2 regions of the Quatrionicoccus australiensis genome follow, and region 2 is predicted to be linked to the other one. Evidence: riboswitches for the same ligand, from Rfam matches in the RefSeq annotation. Region 2 holds a riboswitch; the other holds the start of a gene.
What was found. A riboswitch is a leader RNA that binds a small molecule or an ion and turns the genes downstream of it on or off. The one in region 2 is predicted to bind cyclic di-GMP.
Positions count from the first base shown of each region.

Region 1: another riboswitch for cyclic di-GMP. It lies ahead of KI612_RS17445 (M10 family metallopeptidase C-terminal domain-containing protein); the one in region 2 lies ahead of KI612_RS01285 (HDOD domain-containing protein).

Region 1 covers NZ_CP075188.1:3,657,862-3,665,681, reverse strand. The annotation lists gene leuA (2-isopropylmalate synthase) at 1-1,287, opposite strand, end outside; gene KI612_RS17470 (Lrp/AsnC family transcriptional regulator) at 1,461-1,931, shown strand; gene KI612_RS17465 (class I SAM-dependent methyltransferase) at 2,088-2,768, shown strand; RNA gene rnpB (RNase P RNA component class A) at 2,880-3,272, shown strand; gene KI612_RS17455 (50S ribosomal protein L11 methyltransferase) at 3,372-4,511, shown strand; gene leuE (leucine efflux protein LeuE) at 4,539-5,186, opposite strand; cyclic di-GMP riboswitch class I at 5,298-5,387, shown strand; gene KI612_RS17445 (M10 family metallopeptidase C-terminal domain-containing protein) at 5,446-7,728, shown strand; tRNA gene KI612_RS17440 (tRNA-Ile) at 7,786-7,820, opposite strand, start outside.
Region 2 covers NZ_CP075188.1:274,128-281,947, reverse strand. The annotation lists gene KI612_RS01295 (methyl-accepting chemotaxis protein) at 1-1,569, opposite strand, end outside; gene KI612_RS01290 (VTT domain-containing protein) at 1,838-2,755, opposite strand; cyclic di-GMP riboswitch class I at 2,989-3,081, shown strand; gene KI612_RS01285 (HDOD domain-containing protein) at 3,155-4,036, shown strand; gene KI612_RS01280 (GGDEF domain-containing protein) at 4,054-5,208, opposite strand; gene KI612_RS01275 (pirin family protein) at 5,381-6,259, opposite strand; gene KI612_RS01270 (FMN-dependent NADH-azoreductase) at 6,318-6,917, opposite strand; gene KI612_RS01265 (LysR family transcriptional regulator) at 7,053-7,820, shown strand, end outside.

The sequences.
Region 1 (7,820 bases), 790 kb from region 2:
GATGTCGTCGGCGCTGACTTCGCCGCCATGCGTGTCGGTGTGCTGCTGCACGACGCCCGAGAACTCGACCTGGAGGCGGCGCGGCATGACCACGCCGTGCTCGGTTTCCATGAGGTAGGCGATGCCGCCCTTGCCCGACTGGCTATTCACCCGGATCACCGAATCGTAGGAACGGCCGACGTCGGCCGGATCGATCGGGAGATAGGGCACCGCCCATTGCTCGACTGCCTCTTGAGCAGTAAACCCCTTCTTGATGGCGTCCTGGTGGGAGCCGGAGAAGGCCGTGAATACGAGATCCCCGACGTACGGGTGGCGCGGATGGATCGGGAGCTGGGTGCAGTGTTCGAAAGTACGGGCGACGGCGTTGATGTCGGAAAAATCGAGGCCGGGATGCACGCCCTGGGTGTACATGTTGAGCGCGACGGTGACCAGGTCGACATTGCCGGTGCGCTCGCCGTTGCCGAAAAGGCAGCCCTCGACGCGGTCGGCACCGGCCATGAGGCCGAGTTCGGCGGCGGCGACGGCGGTGCCGCGATCGTTGTGCGGGTGGAGGCTGATGATGACGCTGTCGCGGCGGGCGAGGTTGCGGTGCATCCACTCGATCTGGTCGGCGTAGATGTTGGGTGTCGCGATCTCGACCGTGGTCGGGAGATTGAGGATGACCTTGCGCTCCGGCGTCGCGCCCCAGGCGGCGGTCACCGCGTCGCAGACTTCCTTGGCGAAATCGAGTTCGGTCGCGGTGAAGAGTTCCGGGCTGTATTCGAGGGTGATCTTCGTGCCGTCGGTACGCTCGAGTTCGTCGGCGAGCATTTTGATCAATTTGACGGCGTCGACCGCCATGGCCACGACTTCATCCTTGCTCATGCCGAACACGTTGTCGCGGAAGGTCTTGCAGGTCGCGTTATAGACGTGGACGATGGCCTGCCTGGCCCCCTTGAGCGACTCGAAGGTGCGGCGGATGAGGTGTTCGCGGGCCTGGGTGAGCACTTCGATGGTGACGTCGTCGGGAATGTGCTTTTCCTCGATGAGGCGGCGCACGAAGCCGAATTCGGTTTCGGAAGCCGACGGGAAGGCGATCTCGATTTCCTTGAAGCCGATGGCGCAGAGCGTCTTGAACATCTGCATCTTCTTGTCGGCGTTCATCGGCTCGAACAAGGCCTGGTTGCCGTCGCGCAAATCGGTACTCATCCAGATCGGCGGCGTCGTGATGACGCGGCTCGGCCACTGGCGGTCGACGAGCTGGATGGGGGCAAAAGCGGTGTATTTGGCGGCGGGGTTGGGCAACATGATGACAGCTCCTGTAGCGGCAAGCATTGATTCGATGGACGTCATGTTACGGAAAAAGGCGCGGCAGGTGCTTGCGTTGTTTGCCTTGTTTTGCATGTAATTGGCAATTTAATTGCGCTATATTTTTAGTTATTGAATTAATATTTCTACTTGTTGAAAAAGCCGGAAATATCATGCAACTCGACCGCTACGACCGCCAGATTCTCGCCCTGTTGCAGCAGGACGGCCGGATCAGCAACCAGGATCTGGCCGACCGCATCGGCCTGTCGCCGTCGCCCTGTCTGCGCCGGGTGCGCACGCTGGAAGAGGCCGGCCTGATCACCGGCTACCGCGCGCTGCTCGACGCCAAGAAGCTCGGCCTGTCGCTGATGGCGCTGATCGGCATCTCGATGGACCAGCACACGCCGGAGCGCTTCGCCAACCTGGAGGCGACGATTGCAGAAATCCCGGAAGTGCTGGAGTGCCTGCTGATCACCGGCCAGCAGTCGGATTACCAGCTCAAGGTGGTAATCCGCGACATGGATGCCTACCAGGATCTGCTGCTCAACAAGATCACCCGCATCCAGGGTGTCACCGGCGTGCATTCCAGTTTTGTGCTCAGAAAGGTCGTCGACCGTACGGCGCTGCCCTTGCCTGCCGAGTGATTCGGCCCGGCAAAGTGTTACCCTGACGTCAGGCCGCTTGCCGGCCCGTCCCAGCGACTGCCTCTTCGGCCCGCATTCCACTTCCCCAAGCGTCGTGCCCGTTCGATCAGAACATTTTCTGATTCGCCACCACGCCTTGTTCCGGGAGGAATGCCCATGGCCGACTACCAGGTCCGCTACCAGACGATCAGCGTCGGCAGCACGGATTACCTGATCCGCTCGCTGCTCGACAGTCAGCAATTCGACGATCCGCTCGGCGAGGCCGCCGGGCTCGGCATCTCCTCGGCCAGCTGGTCCCTGTTCGGGCAGGTCTGGCCCTCGGCGCGGGTGCTGGCCGGGGTCATGGACAGTTACGCGCTGACCGGCAAGCGCATTCTCGAAATCGGCGCCGGCCTCGGCCTGGCCAGCCTGGTCGTGCATCGTCGCCAGGGCGACATGACGGCCAGCGACTGCCATCCGCTGAGCCGCCTCTTTCTCGAGGAGAACCGGCTGCTCAACCATCTCGGGCCGCTCAAGTACGAGGACGGCAACTGGGCGGCGGCCAATCCCGGGCTCGGCAAATTCGATCTGATCATCGGCAGCGACCTGCTCTACGAGCGCGACCAGCCGGCCGTGCTCGCCGCCTTCATCGAGCGCCACGCAGCAGCGGGGGCGGAAGTGCTGATCGTCGACCCGAACCGCGGCAACCGGCCGGCCTTTCGCCGAGCCATGGCCGGTCAGGGCTATCTCTACAGCGAAAGCAGCGCCGATTGCATCTTTGCCGACGGCGAAGCCTACAAGGGGCATTTCCTGCGTTTTCGCCGCGTCGACCGGGTCGGCGATGCGCTGAGCAGTTGAGTGATGCGGGCTTGCTGCGCAAGATGAAAATGCACTGTTTTTTGCGGTCGACCGCCCGGCGGCGCGATAGTCGGCCGGGCCGACGCCGGGGTGCGTATAATCCGCGCCTGGAAAGTCGGCCAGGCAATCGCTGGGCGGCGGGGGCAACTTCGCTGCCGGGAGGAAAGTCCGGGCTCCGCAGGGCAGGATGCCAGTTAACGACTGGGTGCTATAAGTCGCAAGACCCAAGGCAACGGAAAGTGCAACAGAAAACAAACCGCCGATGGCTCCGCAAGGAGATCAGGTAAGGGTGAAACGGCGAGGTAAGAGCTCACCGCGTCCACGGTAACGGCGGACGGCATGGCAAACCCCATCCGGAGCAAGACCAAATAGGGAAGCACTAGGCGTGGCCCGCGCTGCTTCCGGGTAGGTTGCTTGAGCCTGTCAGCAATGGCAGGCCTAGAGGAATGATTGCCGAACCCCGCAAGGGGGGAACAGAACCCGGCTTATCGGCCGGCTTTCCAACTTCTTTCTTGATCGTTGCGGTGAAAAATGCCCGGCCGCAGCGGTCGACCGTACGGAAACGGGCAAAGCCGTTTCCGGCCCTGGGCTTACAATGCCGCCATGAATGCCACTCTTGTATGGTCGGAAGCCGGCCAAACCCAGCGCGCCGTCTGGCGCTCCGAAGCCGCTCTGGCGGCGCCGTCCACCGTTGCCATTGCCGATGATCGCACCTCGGCCGATGCCGCCTACCGCCAGATGGAGGCCGGCACGGCGCTGCTCTGGCGCGGCGACTGGGTCAATGCCCGGCATCTCATGGAAGCGCTGAGCAAGCGCGCCGACCGTCGTTTCGGCGCGGGGCGCGGCAAACCGGCAAAAACCGCGGCCGAAGCCTTCGCCCGGCATCGCCAGACGCAGGGCGAACGCGCTGCCTTGCTGGCGCGCCTGCTCGTGCCGGTGGCCGGCGATTTCAGCGTGCCGCTGCGCCGCGCCCAGGAAACTGCAGACGCCTGTCGCGCCGCCTGGGGCGAACCGGACGGCGCGGCGAGCGTCGTCGCGCTGCGCGAACTGCTGGCCGTGATCAGCGCTTACGAATGGCGCAAGAAGGGCATCCCGGTGCCTGCCGTCGAAGGCCGCATCTACCCGCATTACGGCGTTTTCTCGCCGGTGCGCGGCGAATATGTCGACTTGGTCGCGCGCGCGCCGTTGCCGGCCGATTGCGCGCTCGCCTTCGACATCGGCACCGGCTCCGGCATCATCGCCGCCATCCTCGCCCGCCGTGGTGTCGCGCAGGTCGTGGCGACCGACATGGACGACCGGGCACTGGCCTGCGCCACGGAAAACGTGCAAAAACTCGGCTTGGCCGCTGCGGTGCAGTTGCAGAAAGCCGATCTCTTCCCCGAAGGCCGCGCCCCGCTCGTCGTCTGCAACCCGCCCTGGGTGCCGGCGCAGCCCAGTTCGCCGATCGAATACGCCGTCTACGACCCCGATTCGCGCATGCTGCGCGGCTTCCTCGGCGGCCTGGCGGCGCATCTGACGCCGGGCGGCGAGGGCTGGCTGATTCTTTCCGATCTCGCCGAACACCTCGGCCTGCGCTCGCGCGAAGAACTGCAGGGCTGGATTGCCGCCGGCGGCCTGCGCGTCATCGATCGCCTTGACACCCGCCCGCAACACCCGAAGACGCGCGACGCGAGCGACCCGCTGCACGCGGCGCGCGCCGCCGAGGTCACCTCCTTGTGGCGACTCGGGCTGGCGGGCGCATAGTCCGCTCCGGCGATGGTGCCGGCAGCCTTAGCCCAGCGTCGCGCTCGCCAGCTTGATGCCGAAGCCGATGAACAGGCCGCCAACCGCCAGGTTGCCGACTGCCGCCAGGCGTTGCCGTTCGCGGAAATGCCGCGCCAGGTGCGTACCGCCGAAAATCAGTCCGGTCAGGTAAAGCGCGCTGAGGATCTGCACAATCACCCCGAGAATCAGGAAGGACAAGGCCGGGTGCGGATAGTCGTGGGCGACGAACTGGATGAAGAAGGACACGAAAAAGAGGATGGCCTTGGGATTGGTCAGGCTGATCAGCAAGGCCGTGCGAAATGGCCGCGCGGTTTCCAGCGTTGTCGTTTCCAGCTGCGCCTTGCCGGCGCCGCGCCAGGTGCGCCGGGCCGCCCGCAGCAGGTTGATGCCCAGCCAGGCAAGATAGGCGGCTCCAGCGTACTTGAGCGCCATGAACAGGGCCGGCGTGGTTTGCAACAGCGACGAAATCCCGGTCACCGAGAGAATCATCAGCACCGTATCGCCGACAAAGATGCCGCAGGCACCTTGGTAGCCTTTCGCAATGCCCAGGCGCGAGGCGATTGTCATCACGTACAGTGAGTTCGGCCCGGGCAGCAGCACGATGGCGATGGTTCCCAGGACGAAGGTGGCGAGATCGGTGATGCCGTAGAACATGGGTTTGCCCCGTGCGGTAAAAGTGGATTTTACAAGTCCAGGTGACCATATGGGGGGGGATCTGTCCGGGCTTGCTTTAATAATGTAAAAAGTGCTAAAGTTGTCGCATATATCAGTTAAATGCAAAACCGTTCGAAAGGCGGTGACGCAAAGCCACGGGACTACCGCATCGCGAGATGTCAGGTTCGCCGGGTTGCCAGGATGGATGCTTCTCCTGCTCGCTTTGCGCCATTCGTCTTCCTTGCCTTGAGGATTCACGATGGCCGCCAAACCGGTTTACAACGATGCCCAGGTTGTCACTTCGCTGACCAATACGGGTGGTGCCGCATGGCACAGCAGCGTCATCACCTACAATTTTCCGACCAGCATTTCGGCTGCCGCACCCGAGAGCGCCGGCTTTTCGCATGCCACGGCCAGCCAGCAGGCGATGACCGATTACTGGATGCGTGCCTGGGATGATGTGGTCGGTGCTTCCATCGTGCGCATTGCCGATGGTGCGAAGGCCAACATCACGCTGGCCAACAGTTCTGCCCCGTCTTACGCCTATTCGTATTACCCCAGCAGCTATGGTGCCGGCGTTTATCTGAATCCGGCTTACGGTAGCAACTCGGGCACCAACAACCTGGTCAATCCGACGCTGGGCGACTGGGGCGGCATGGCGATCGGCCATGAAATCGGCCATGCCCTCGGGCTGTCGCATCCCGGTGCCTACAACGGTGGCTCACCGACTTACGAGATGAGCGCGGTGTACATGCAGGACAGCCAGCAATACACCATCATGTCTTACTTCACCGCAGCCAAGACCGGCTCCGACTGGATTGCCGGCGACAACAAGGTGCACTACGCGCAAACGCCGATGATGAACGACATCATGGCGCTGCAGGCGCTTTACGGCGTCGATACCTCGACGCGCAGTGGCAATACCGTTTATGGCTTTAACAGCACGTTGACCGGTACGGTTTTCGACTTTGCCGCCAACGCCCATCCGGTACTCTGCATCTATGATGCGGCCGGCAACGACACGCTCGACCTCTCCGGCTTTGCCGGTGCTTCACGCATTTCGCTGGTTGCCGGCAGTTTTTCCAACTGCGATGCAATGACCAACAACATCTCGATCGCCCGCAATGTCGTGATCGAAAATGCCGTTGGCGGTGCCGGCAATGACATCCTGATCGGCAATGCGGCCGACAACATCCTCAATGGCGGCGCTGGCGTCGACAGCATGACCGGTGGCCTGGGCAATGACACTTATGTTGTCGATAATCTGCAGGACAAGGCCATCGAGCTGGCCGGACAGGGCAACGACACCGTGATTGCTTCGCTTTCGCTGACCCTGGGGGCGAATCTCGAAAATCTGGTGCTGAGTGGCTCGGCCAATATCAATGCGACCGGGAGCGCCGTCGCCAACAGTCTGCTCGGCAATGCCGGCGACAATATCCTGAATGGTCTGGCGGGCGCCGACATCATGGCCGGCGGCCTGGGTAACGACATCTATGTCGTCGATAATGCGCTGGATGTCGTCATCGAGCAGGTCGGGCAGGGTACTGACCTGGTGCAGTCGGCAGTCAGCTATACCCTGACCGGCAACGTGGAAAAGCTTGCCCTGGCCGGCACGGCCTCGATCAATGGCACCGGCAACGCGTTGGACAATACGCTGATCGGCAACAGTGGCAACAATCTGCTGGATGGTGGTGCCGGTAACGACACCATGGCCGGCGGTATCGGTAACGACACCTACCTTCTCGACAGCACCCGCGATGTTGTTGTCGAGTTGGTCGGGCAAGGTATGGATACAGTCCTGTCGGCATTCGGCCAGACTCTGGGGGCCAATATCGAAAATCTGACGCTGACCGGAACGGCAGCGGTCAACGGTGCGGGCAATGCGCTCAACAATACGCTGACCGGGAATGCCGCCAACAATGTACTTGATGGCGGAGATGGTGCGGACACGCTGATTGGCGGGCTGGGCAACGATACCTATCTGCTCGACAATCCAAACGACAAGATCGTTGAACTGCTGAATCAGGGCGTGGACAACGTGTTCTCGTCGGTGAGTTGCACCCTGTCTGCCAATGTCGAGAATCTGACGCTGACCGGTCTGGTCGCCAGCACCGGCACCGGCAACGATCTGGTCAACATCCTGGTTGGCAATGCAGCCAGCAATATCCTGAACGGTGGTGCCGGCAACGACATCCTGATTGGCGGTCAGGGAGCCGACAAGCTGACCGGCGGCATCGGTGCCGATATCTTCAGGTTCCTTGGCGTGACTGATTCCTCGGCTGGTGCGACACGCGACATCGTCTATGACTTCAGCGTCGCCCAGGGCGACCGCATCGACCTCACCCAGTTGCTCACCGGCGTCACCCTGCCCAACAACCAAAGCCTGCACTGGGCCGATGCCGGCTTCACCGGCGTTGCCGGTGACCTGTGCTTCAAATCCGGCGTCCTGATGGCCGATACCAACGGCGACGCCAAGGCTGATTTTGAAGTGCAACTGATCGGCATAACCACGCAACTGACACACGCCTGCGTGCTGATCTGACATTTTCCCGGCGATTGCCGGAAAGAAAAAAGCCATCCGCAAGGATGGCTTTTTGTTTGGTGGGCCCGCACGGACTTGAACCGTGGACCAAA
Region 2 (7,820 bases):
CTGTGCCGCCGCGTTGTTTTCTTCCACCATGTTGGCAATGCGTTCCATGCTCTGCGCGATTTCGGTGGAGGCGACCTTCTGCTCGGTGACCGAATTGCTGATTTCGGTGACGCCGTGCCGCGACTGCATCACGGAGTCGCGCGAATGACTGAGAACGCCCTCCACTTCACTGGCGATTCTCGTGCTGGTCTGGATGGATTGCTCCCCGGCATCAATCGCGGCCTGAACGGCACCTGATTGCGCCACGATCGTCTGGGTAACGGCATCGATTTCCTTGGCCGACAGACCGGATTTTTCCGCCAGCTTGCGCACCTCGTCGGCCACCACGGCAAATCCCCGCCCAGCCTCACCTGCGCGCGCCGCCTCGATGGCCGCATTGAGTGCGAGCAGGTTGGTCTGGTCGGCAATGTCACGCACTTCTTTGGTCATGCCGGTAATCGCTTCGGTGCTCTTGACGAAGGCATCGACGGTACGGGCTATCTCGTTCATGTTCTGCTGGATGCGATCGACTTCGCCGACCAGTTGCGACACCTTGCGCGAGCCTTCATCCGTGCGCTCGACGCTGGCATGCGCCAGAGAGTACACATCCCCGGCCGTTTCCGAGACCGATGAAATGGCCACGGTCAGTTGCTCGATGGCGGCCGCACTGCTCGCCACGGCATTCGACTGCTGTTCGGAGACATCGGCCAAGGAGCGTGAGGAGCCTGCCAATTGCTCGGAAGCGACAGAGACCTGCTGGCTGGCGCCATGCACTTCGCCGATGATTTTTTGCAGACGGCCCATCATGGTGTTGAAGGCCCCCGCCATACGGCCGATTTCGTCCTGATGGTGGATGGCAGCACGCCTGGTGAGGTCGCCGTTATCGGCAATCTGGGTCATCGTTGCCTCCAGGCTCGCCAGCGGGCCGGTAATGGATCTGACCAGAAAGACGGACAGGATGCCAAGGACAATGACCGCAACGAGAAGCGAGGCAAGCAGCCCGGTCTTGACGGCAGAGAAGGTCTCCGCCGCCTTCGCGGCTTCGTCGGCGTTGAATTCGGTCGAAATGTTCTGCATTTCTGCCACCAGCTCGTCAATTGCCTTGCTCGGAGCGCGGTCCATGCCCTTGACCAGCTTGTCAACGGCAGCAGCCGGGTCGGCGGCAGCACGGTCGTATTGCTTGAGGGCATCGCGGTAGCTCGGCCCCAGTTTGTCGAAGGTGGAAACCACCTCATCGATCTTCAGGCGCCGTTCAACGCCCAGCGTTGCAGTGGCAGCCCGGACCTGGGCAAGCCTCTCCTTCACGACACGCTCTTCTTCGTCAAATCCCTTCAGATGCTTGTTGAAGGCTTCAACATCCTTGCCGCGCAGCAAAATGTTCTTCCACTCCTGCACCTGGGTCTTGAAATGAACCTGGGCGGCACGCGCCCTGTCGATGGCATCGACAACCACCGCATGGCGAACAATCGCCTCGTTCAGCGCATTATTCAGCTTGCTCGCCTGCAGGAAAGAAAACAGGCCGACGCTGACCAGCGCCAACAAGGCAGCTGCAACAAGAATGAGCAGCTTTTGCTTGATTTGGATATTCATGGCCGAGCAAACCTCTTTAGGGGTGACGAAGCAGGATATTTGACGAAAACGCACATGACAATAATGCCATATATATCAAATATGGCAAAACATCATTACATGCGTTTTCCCGCTGCTGTCATCCCTGTTTACGCGAGCGCTTCTCCTCAACAAACCGGGCGCTACTATTTGTATCGGCTGCAAAAATCCGACATTCGCTACCCGGGAAAGTTCCAACCCGGGAGGTTTTACATCTGGTCAGGTGGAAATTTCTGTCTCCCCGGCCAGCTTAGCCGTTCGCCGCCAGCCAGGCCGCGTAGCCGCCCTGCAAGGGTCGCACCGACAAATAGCCTGCCTCGAGCAGCCGATGCGCGGCGAGGATCGCACCGGCATCCTCCGGACAATTGCACAGAGTGACGATGGGCTGATGCTTGGGCCACGCGCCGACCGCATCAAGCAGGCGATCATGTTCGGCCAGGGTGGCACCGCTGATCGGGCCACTCTCGGCGACCATGGCCGGGCCGCGCAGGTCGAGCAGAAGCGGGGCTTGTCCGGACGCCATGGCGGCCAGCAGTTCGTCGGGGGTGATGTGCGGCACGACCGACAATTGCTGGAAGCGATATTTCTGCCACAGCTTCCAGCCCAGCCAGACGACGATCACACCGCCCGCCACGATCAGCGCACCGCCGGCATGCCGGTCGAGCATGCCAATCGTCGCTTGCACCTCGTCACGCAGGAGCCAGCCGGTGATCAGCGCCAGTCCGGCCCAGAGCGCGGCACCGGTGGCCGCAGCGAGCAGGAAGCCGGGCAAGCGCATGCGCAAGGCGCCGGCAATCGGCGGAGCGACGGTGGAAAAGCCGGGAATGAACTTGGCCACGACCAGCGAGCCAAGCCCCCAGCGCACGAAGCGCGCTTCCGTCTGGCTGACGCAGGAGCCGGGGTTGATCGACAGGCGGCACAGCCCGGACAGCACCCGGTAGCCGAAGGCCCGGCCGGCCAAATACCACATCCAGTCGGCAAGCACCGAGGCAACAATGGCCGCAGCCAGAATGCTGGCCAGTTGCCCGGAACCGAGGGCAAGGCTGCCGGCCAGCAGCAAGGTGGGCACCGCCGGCACCGGCAGGCCGACCTGTTGCGCCAGCACGTTGAGAAAAACGACCCAGACCGCATCGCGCTGCAGGGATTCACTGAGCTGGGAGAAGTCCATTGCGGCGCCTTCCGTTTTTGGGATGGATATTGTCGCATCCGGGATGGTTTCCTGAACGCCCCGATGCATGCGACGAGCAGCTTCGCCATCGGTCGCAACCATGCCGCAATCGGGCGCCGCAAAAAGCGCCTTTTTTAACGGTCGACCGCCCGACGGGAGCTCTTTTCACGGACTGTGACAGTTATTTGATTTAACGCAACAGTGTGTCGAAAAGCGCTGCTAAGGTGGCGGCTCATTGATCAGGGCAAACCCGTCGAAAGGCGGGGACGCAAAGCTTCCAGTCTAATGAACCGGTCCGCCGGCTCGATGACAGTGGGGTTGCCAACAAGGCAGTTGCAGCGTGTGCGGGCAGGATGCCCTCGATCTCCGAATCGTTCGTTATCTCTGGAGGTTGTTGCCATGCTCAACGAAGCCGTCATCAATACCGAGGTTGCCGCCGACTCCGTCTCCGACATTCTCAAGACCATTTTCATCCCGCCCTGCCCCGTGGTTGTCGCTGCCCTGCTCAAGGAGGCGCGCTGTGCCGATGTCGATTTCAACAAGATCATCCGCCTGATCAGCGGCGATCTCAGTCTGGCGGCATCGATGATGAAGACGGCCAACTCGCCGATCTTTGCGCTGCGCAACAAGGTCGAGACAGTGCAGAAGGCGGCGGCCGTGCTCGGCTTGAAGAACATCCTGTGCATCGTCAACGGCCTGGCGCTGAAACGCTCGCTGTCATCGAACGGCGTCAGCATGGAACGTTTCTGGGAGCGTTCGAATTACCATGCCACCGTGTCGACCCGGCTGGCGCGGCGGGTGCCCGGCATCAGCCAGGAGGATGCCTACACCTTCGGACTGTTCCACGATTGCGGCATTCCCATCCTGATGCAGCGTTTTCCCGACTACAAGGAGACACTGCTCATCGCCAACCGCTCGGCCAAAGCCGTGTGGGAGACGGAAACCGAGCGGCATGGCACGGACCACGTAACGGTAGGCGCCATGCTGGCGCACAACTGGCACCTGCCGGAACTGATCGTCAAGGCGATCCGCATGCATCACAATTTCGAAATCCTCTCCGACAGCGCGTCGACCGTCAGCGACGAAGTGCGCGCCCTGACCGCGATCTCCCTGCTCGCCGACCACCTGATCGCGCGCTTCCTCGATGTGCCGGACGAAACGGAATGGATGGCGCACGGCACCGCCGCCCTCAACTACCTCAATTTCGACGAGGAAGAACTGGCCGAACTGCAGTGCGATGTCGAGGAAGATCTCAACACCATACGCCTCGATCGCAGCTGAACGACTGCGCGGCAGCCTCAGGTCGCCACGACGTCCTGGTCGGACCAGGCCATGACCCGGTTTCGCCCCGCCGCCTTGGCCTGATAGAGGGCTTCGTCGGCGCAACTGAGCATGTGCTCGATGGTATAGCCTTCGCTGGCGACGCCGATACTGACCGTGTTGACGACGGTTTCGCCGTCGATGCGCAGCGTTTGTCCGGCGCAGGCGCGACAGAGGCGCTCGGCCAGCACCATCGCCTCGCCGAGCGGCGTATCGGGCAGGAGCATGGCGAATTCTTCACCGCCCAGCCGGCCGCAGATATCGGATTTACGCCGGCTCTCCTTCAGTTGCACGGCCAGATGGCGGAGCACGGCATCGCCGATGGCGTGGCCGAAACGGTCGTTGATCTGCTTGAAATGGTCGGCGTCGATCATGACGACGCTGAGCGGCAAGCGCTTGCGTTCACAATAATTGGCCAGAACCTGTCCCTGCTCGAAAAAGGCCCGCCGGTTTTCCAGGCCGGTCAGTTCGTCGGTATGCGCCATCTGTTCGGCTTTCTGCCGGGCAGCCTCGAGGCGGTAGGTGAGCCGGAAATTATCGGCCTGGGCGGCAGACATCGCGTTACCGGCCTGGATCAGGACGCCGATGAACAACAGCGCGGCGACGCCGAGGCTGACTTCCATCGGCTGACCACAGGCAACAAACCATAGCGTCGTCGGCAGCAGAACACTGGTCATCGCCCCCATGACCATGTAGCGCCGCGCCGAGTAGTGCGAAAAGGCGCCGGCTGACATGCCGAGCAAGAAAAGAAATTCGACGAGGCGGTAGAGCAGCGTGCTTTCGCTGACAAACCACAGCATGCCCAGGCCCCAGAAGGAGGACGTGGCAAACAGCGTCAGGGCGTACGGCTTTTCCCAGTCGAGGATCTGCAAACCTTGCGGCTGGCACTTCCAGTATTGCCGGAACAGGGTGTAGCGGAGCATGCTGCAGAAGCAGAGCACGAACAACCAGCCGAGCAACAGTTCGTGCCGCACTTCGCCCCACAAGGTCTGGCAGACGATCGCGGCAACGAGAACGCTGATGTAAACCGCCGGAAAGGACTGCCGGAACAAAAGGTGCAGTTGATCGGCCCGGACGCGCAGCGCGAGATCGGGTGAAGCATCGTCAGGCAGTGATCGGGCAAGCGGGTGCATGGCGGGCGTCGCAAGGAAAGCGCCCGCCGGGGCGGAAAAACGGGCGGGCGAACGTACATTTGAGCCGATTGGCTTGGCGCTGTAAACCGCCCGCTCCGGCCCTATTCGCACGACATGCCGCACTTATTCGCGAGGCATGCCGCGGCTACCGGGCAGCAGCGACCGCATCGCCTTACAGCGCCTGCACCACTGCTGCCTCGAACTTGCCATCACGGTAGTCGCGCAGCGTCTGCTCGATCTGCTCGGCAGTGTTCATGACGAACGGCCCGTATTGAGCGATCGCTTCGTTGAGCGGCTGGCCGGCAACCAGGATCAGACGGCTGTCTTCCGCGGCTTCGACCCGCACACTGCCGGCACCGTCGTTAGCGAAAATGGCCATCTGGCGATCGTTGACCGTTGTCCCGCCGATATCGGCCCGGCCGCGATAGACGTAGGCGAAGGCGTTATGCCCGGCCGGGACCGCCTGCTCGAAATGGCTGCCGGCGGGCAGGTGGATGTCGAGGTAGAGCGGTTCGGTCACCGGGCGTTGTACCGCGCCGGCCGTGCCCTGGCTCTCGCCGGCGATGACGCGCACGTGCACGCCGTTGGCCGCGGTGTATTCCGGAATCGCATTCGCCGGAATATCGCGGTAATTCGGCGCAATCATCTTGTCGACCGCCGGCAGGTTGAGCCAGAGTTGGAAGCCTTCCATGAGGCCCGATTCCTGTTCCGGCAATTCGGAATGGATCAGGCCGCTGCCGGCGACCATCCACTGCGCGCTGCCCGGCCCGAGCAGGCCGCGGTTGCCGGCGCTGTCGTGGTGGCGCATGCGCCCGGCCAGCATGTAGGTGATGGTTTCGAAACCGCGGTGCGGATGATCGGGGAAACCGCCGATGTAGTCGTCCGGATTCTCGTTGCGGAACGCGTCGAGCATCAGGAAGGGATCGAGCCGGCGTTGCAGGTCCTGGGTCAGGACGCGGGTCAGGCGTACGCCGGCACCATCGGAAGTCGCCTTGCCGTGAACGAGACGCTCGACCTTGCGGAAGGTGTTTGCGGCATTTTGCGTGGTCATGTTGGTACTCCTTGTGGCTGGCCGGCGGGCAGGTTTCCCTGCCCGTTCAGACCGGGAATCAGGCAAAAAGTTGGTCCAGATGCGCATCGGCTTCGGCAAAGGCCTTGGCAGCCGATTCGGCGCCCATGGCCAGGCCTTCGGCGTAGATGAATTCGACGTCGCTCAGACCGAGGAAGGCAAGCACGCTCTGCAGGTAAGGCACCTGCGAGTCGGCCGGGGTGCCGCGGTAGAGACCGCCACGGGCCAGCGCAACGTAAACCTTCTTGCCTTTGAGCAGGCCTTCCGGACCGTTCTCGGTGTAGCGGAAGGTGACGCCGGCGCGGGCGATGGCATCAATCCAGGTCTTCAGTTGCACCGGCACGCCGAAGTTGTACATCGGCACGCCGAGCACGATGACGTCGCTGGCCTGGACCTGGGCGATCAGCGCATCGTCGAGGGCGACGCGCGCCGCCTGTTCCGGCGAGCGCTGTTCGGCCGGGGTGAACAAGGCACCGAGAGCCGGCTCGTCGAGCACCGGATGCGGCTGGGCGGCGAGGTCACGCAGTTCGACGACGGCTTGCGGGTTGGCAGCGAGCAGGCGGGCGGTGACGGCATCGGCCAGACGGGTCGAGTTGGCACCGGCAGAACGGGCACTGGCGTTGATTTGCAGGATTTTCATGATCTTTTCTCCGTTGAGGTTGGCTTTCCGGGTCGGTCAGGCCGACACCATGGAACAGATGATATTGACAACAATATCGCACCGGAAGCCGTCGGATTGGGTATCATTATTCCATTAATGAACCAATAAGCTGCCATGAGCCTGGATGCCAACGACCTGCTGCTGTTCGCGCTGATCATGGAGACGGGCAGCTTCGCGCGTGCTGCCGAACGCGCCGGCCTGCCGAAATCGACGCTGTCGCGCCGCCTGACCGCGCTCGAGGCCAAGCTCGGCGAGCGCCTGCTGACGCGTAGCACGCGCCGCCTCAGCATCACCGAGTTCGGCGAACGCATTCTCGAGCATGCCAAGCGTCTGCTTGAGGAAACCGAGGCAGCGACGGACATTGCCCAGCATCGCCAGGCCATGCCGCGCGGTGTGCTGCGCGTCTCGATGCCGCCCGATTTCGTCGAGCTGGACCTGACCCGCCTGCTCCTGCAATACGCTGCCGCTTACCCGGAAGTACGGCTCGAACTCGACCTGTCGCCGCGCCGCGTCGACCTGCTGGCCGAACGCTTCGACATCGCCATCCGCGCCGCCAGCCGCCTGCCCGACGACAACGCGCTGGTCGCCCGCCAGCTCTGCCAGATGCACAACGGCCTCTATGCCAGCCCGGCCTATCTGGCGCGCTACGGCGAGCCGACGACACCGGCCGACCTGACCAGTCACATCGGCCTCGGGCTGATTGGCGGCAATGGCGATGCCGTAGCCTGGCGCCTGACGCGCGGCAACGAAACCTGGGAAGGCACGCCGAACGGCCCGCTCGCCGCCAACTCACCCGGCCTGCAACGCGACCTGGCGGCGCACGGCATGGGCATCGTCGGCTTGACCGACCGTTTTGCCGAAAACCTGGTCGCCCAGGGCCTG